Regions from separate parts of the Arthrobacter sp. zg.Y820 genome, predicted to be linked through region 2. Evidence: predicted binding sites of a transcription regulator. Region 2 holds the regulator's gene; the other holds the start of a gene.
What was found. Region 2 encodes HrcA, which represses chaperone genes, less so after heat shock. Its sites were predicted from a motif close to TTNGCACTCGNNNNNNNCGAGTGCNAA; they were not measured.
Positions count from the first base shown of each region.

Region 1 (2,397 bases), on a different contig from region 2:
TTGTCGATGGCGGCGAGCTTCTCGTCAGCGGCTTCTTCCTTGTCGAAGATCCGGCCCAGCGTACCCGTTGCTTCCTTGAAGGAAGCCATCGGATCAGCCGCATCAACGCTCAGGTCGATGGTGGGCGCAATCTTGCTCAGTTCCTCATAGGAGGCAGCAACACGGCCCGAGATGATGATCAGGTCCGGTGCGCCTTCGCTGATGGCTTCGAAATCCGGTTCCTTCATGGAGCCGATCTTCGTGTAATCATCACCGGCGAACTTGGAGAGGCTGTCGGGGAAGTTGGCTGCCGGAACGCCGTCGACATCAACGTCGAGGGCATCCATCGTGTCGAGGGCACCCAGGTCGAAGGTGTAGACGGTTTCCGGGTTCACCGGAACTTCAGTGGTTCCCTGGGCATGCTCAACGGTGACGTTGGTCGGCTCGGGAGCTTCTTCGGCGGTGGCGGCCGTCTCGGCTCCGCAGGCGCTCAGCGCGAGGAGAGAGGCCAGCGCGGTGCCCGCGACGATGCGGGACTTGAGGGTGTTTTTCACAGTAATGGGCTCCAGCTGCTTGGGTCCGGGTCCGCGCGGCGGAGAAAACCCCGCAACCGGAAACGGAAAAAATGCCAATAGGACACAGAAGTGTTTGCTAATCAATGCGCGCCCCTGAAAACTATCTGTTAGGTAAGGCTAAGGCAAGTTAAGCGCAGCACATTTCGTTATATCGCCTCCCGGCACCCGGGTAGCCGGAGCCAATATTGGCACTCGCCTTGACCGAGTGCTAACCGTTGCATAAGTTAGGAACCAGCACTCTCCCAGTGAGGGTGCTAATTCCTGAGGGAAGCGCCATCCGGCACCGCGACGACGGCCAGCGCCTACCGACGGTCCACATCCGTTAGTAACTACGCAAAGGAGAGCCCGAGTGTCGGTCTCGATTAAGCCCCTTGAGGATCGTATTGTTGTCCGCCCCCTCGAAGCCGAGCAGACCACTGCTTCCGGCCTCGTCATCCCGGACACCGCCAAGGAAAAGCCCCAGGAGGGCGAAGTTGTCGCAGTAGGCCCCGGCCGCGTTGACGACAACGGCAACCGCGTTCCCGTGGATGTTTCCGAAGGCGACGTCGTCATCTACTCCAAGTACGGCGGAACTGAAGTCAAGCACGGCGGCCAGGAATACCTGGTGCTGTCCGCCCGCGACGTACTGGCCATCGTCGTTAAGTAGTTGAAAAAGGAAGACCCCGGCCAATCTGGCCGGGGTTTTCTGATGCAGGTGCAGATGTAGCTGTCGGAAAGGACACACACATGGCAAAGCAATTGGAGTTCAACGACTCCGCCCGCCGCTCGCTGGAGGCCGGCGTCGACAAGCTGGCCAACACCGTCAAGGTGACCCTCGGCCCGCGCGGCCGCAACGTAGTGCTCGCCAAGACCTGGGGCGCTCCCACCATCACCAACGACGGCGTGACCATCGCCCGCGAGGTGGAGCTGGATGACCCCTACGAAAACCTCGGCGCCCAGCTGGCCAAGGAAGTAGCCACCAAGACCAACGATGTTGCCGGCGACGGCACCACCACGGCAACCGTCCTGGCGCAGGCACTGGTCAAGGAAGGCCTGCGCAACGTTGCTGCCGGCGCAGCTCCGGGCCAGCTCAAGCGCGGCATGGAAATCGCCGTGGAGGCAGTTGCCGCACGGCTGCTGGAAAACGCCAAGGAAGTTGAAGGCAACCAGGTTGCGCACGTCGCTGCCATCTCCGCGCAGAGCATGGAGATCGGCGAACTGCTGGCCAAGGCTTTCGACACCGTCGGCAAGGACGGCGTCATCACCATCGAGGAATCGTCCTCGACGCAGACCGAACTGGTCATCACCGAAGGCATGCAGTTCGACAAGGGCTACCTGTCCCCGTACTTCGTGACCGACGCCGAGCGCCAGGAAGCCGTCCTCGAGGACGCGCTGATCCTGATCAACTCCGGCAAGATCTCCTCCGTCGCCGAGTTCCTGCCGCTGCTGGAAAAGGCGCTGGGAACCTCCAAGCCGCTGTTCATCATCGCCGAGGACATTGAGGGCGAAGCCCTGTCCACCCTGGTGGTCAATAAGATCCGCGGAACGCTGAACGTCGTGGCCGTCAAGGCTCCCGGCTTCGGCGACCGCCGCAAGGCCATGATGCAGGACATCGCCACCCTTACGGGTGCGCAGGTTGTCTCGCCCGACCTGGGCCTGAAGCTGGACCAGGTTGGCCTCGAGGTGCTGGGCTCCGCCCGCCGCATCACGGTCACCAAGGACAACACCACCATCGTTGACGGTTCCGGTTCGGAATCCGACGTGGCGGACCGCGTTGCCCAGATCCGCGCCGAAATTGAGCGCACGGATTCCGACTGGGACCGCGAGAAGCTGCAGGAACGCCTGGCCAAGCTCTCCGGCGGCA
Region 1 covers NZ_JASKLX010000001.1:650,201-652,597, forward strand. Annotated here, with positions in the region: gene QNN99_RS03090 (siderophore ABC transporter substrate-binding protein) at 1-533, opposite strand, end outside; gene groES (co-chaperone GroES) at 904-1,200, shown strand; gene groL (chaperonin GroEL) at 1,281-2,397, shown strand, end outside.
Region 1: groES (co-chaperone GroES) is a predicted target of HrcA. The motif match lies at 740-766, and genes of this name have one in related genera.

Region 2 (2,397 bases):
TCCTGGCCGCGGCGCGTGCGGGAGGCCGGGCCCCGGCCGCCGCCCGCTCCGGCTCCGCCGAAGAAGGTGTCGAAAATGTCCTGGAAGCCAAAGCTCTGGCCGCCGAAGCCGGCGCCGCCGCCGAAACCGTTGTCGTTGCCGTTCTCGTTGCCGGTGGTGTCGTAGATCCGGCGCTTCTGCGGATCCGCCAGCACCTCGTAGGCGTGGGTCACGGCCTTGAACTCGTCCTGCGCTCCGGGAGCAGAGTTAACATCCGGGTGCAGCTTGCGGGCAAGCTTCCGGTACGCCTTCTTGATTTCTTCGCCCGTTGCGTCGCGTCCGACACCCAGGACCTGGTAGTGATCGCTCACTCGTGCACATCGCTTCCTGTAATTTGCAGTAACCGTGTTGCGGTTTCGCCTTCTCTTGCGAAGACTTCCGCCGGCTCCGGCCGCCTTGGACGGCCGGGAACCGGCGCACTGCTGCTGTATTGTCTAACGTTTTCTAGTTGTTCAGTATCCGGGAAAGGTAGCGGGCCACGGCCCGCACCGTCGCCATGGTGTTGGGATAATCCATGCGGGTTGGTCCGAGCACCCCCACCTTCGCCGAGGCGTCCGGGCCGTAGCCGGTGGCCACGACCGATGCCTCCGACAGCGAACCGTGCGGGTTCTCCCGTCCGATCCGGACCGAAACGCCCCGGGCGTCCTGCTCCATTTCGGACAACAACCGAAGCATGACCACTTGTTCCTCCAGCGCCTCGAGGATCGGGCCAATGGTCAGGGGAAAGTCTACGGTGGACCGTGCGAGGTTGGCTGTTCCGGCCATGACCAAGCGGTCTTCGCGGTTGATTCCGGCCAGTTGTTCCAGGCACCGGGCCAGGGCGGCGGCACTGCGCCGCCTGCGGGCCGGCACCGTGGCCAGGCATTCGGCCAGGTGGCCGGTGATCCGGGTCAGCGGTGTGCCGCTGAGCGAGACGAGGAAGTGCTGCCGCAAATCCAGCAGGTCCGGCTCCGTGACCTGGTCCGGAATGGTGATGACGCGCTGCTCCACCCGGCCGGTCGTCGAAATCAGGACAACCAGCACCTGGGCGGGTGCGAGCAGGACAAACTCGATGTGCCGCACCTTGGCGTTGCCCAAATGCGGATACTGCACCACGGCCACCTGGTTAGTCAGCTGCGACAGCAGCCGGACCGTCCGCTCCATGACGTCGTCGAGGTCGTCGGCGCCCTCCAGCAGGGAGGAGATGGCCTTGCGTTCGGCGGCGGACAGGGGCTTTACATCGGAGATCCTGTCCACAAACAAGCGGTAGCCCTTGTCGGTGGGGATGCGCCCGGCAGAAGTATGAGGCGCAACGATCAGGCCCTCTTCTTCAAGGGCAGCCATATCGTTGCGGATGGTTGCGCTGGAGACCCCGAGCTGGTGGCGTTCCACCAGGGCCTTGGAGCCGACCGGCTCGCGCGAATGCACATAGTCTTCAACAATGGCCCGGAGCACCTCGAGTCTGCGTGGTTCACTCATGGTTTTCCCTCCCTTGCTGACGGTGGACCGGCGGTCAACCGGCGTTGGCCGTTGAGCGGCTGACGGTTAGCACTCACCATGCCTAAGTGCTAAGTCTAATACGGATCAGGGTCGTTGCTAGCATTGAGTGGCCCGAGCCGCGCACGCCTGCGGCGTGCACTTGCCAGCTGCATGCGAACCAACCAAAGCGAGGAAAACACCCGTGTCCAACTTTTCGTGGGGACCGCAGGACATCAGTGCTCCGGCCCGGAAAACCCTCCCCAAGGTCGGGGCAGAGGCCGGTCTGGTGCTCGAGGATGTGCAGAGCGGCTGGGTCGGAGCCGTGGTCCGGGTGGAGAAGTCCGGCGGACTGCGTCTGATGGTGCTGGAGGACCGGCGGGGAAAAACCAAGTCGTTTGAACTGGGTTTCGGCTTCCTGCTCGACGGCGAGCCGGTGGAAGTGATCCCGGCGGTCAAGGCGGCGGCACCCGTGTCCCGGCGGACGGCGTCGGGCTCCGTCCGGGTGGACAATGTGCGGGCGCGCACCGCCAGGGCCAGCCGCATCTGGGTGGAAGGAAAGCACGACGCCGAACTGGTGGAGAAGGTGTGGGGCGACGACCTCCGCGTGGAAGGCATCGTCGTCGAGCCCCTGCACGGAGTGGATGATCTGCATGCCGCGGTTCGGGACTTCAGCCCGGGCCCCGGCCGCCGGCTGGGCATCCTGGTGGACCACCTGGTGTCCGGCTCCAAGGAGTCCCGCATCGCCGCCGAAGCCATGGCGGTCCCCGGGGCGCGCGGAAACGTGCTGATTGTGGGGCATCCGTACGTTGATGTCTGGCAGGCCATCAAGCCGCAGACCATCGGCCTGGCCGCCTGGCCGGTGGTCCCGCGGCACGAAGACTGGAAGACGGGCATCCTCAA
Region 2 covers NZ_JASKLX010000006.1:247,304-249,700, reverse strand. Annotated here, with positions in the region: gene dnaJ (molecular chaperone DnaJ) at 1-350, opposite strand, end outside; gene hrcA (heat-inducible transcriptional repressor HrcA) at 484-1,497, opposite strand; gene QNN99_RS06365 (DUF3097 domain-containing protein) at 1,700-2,397, shown strand, end outside.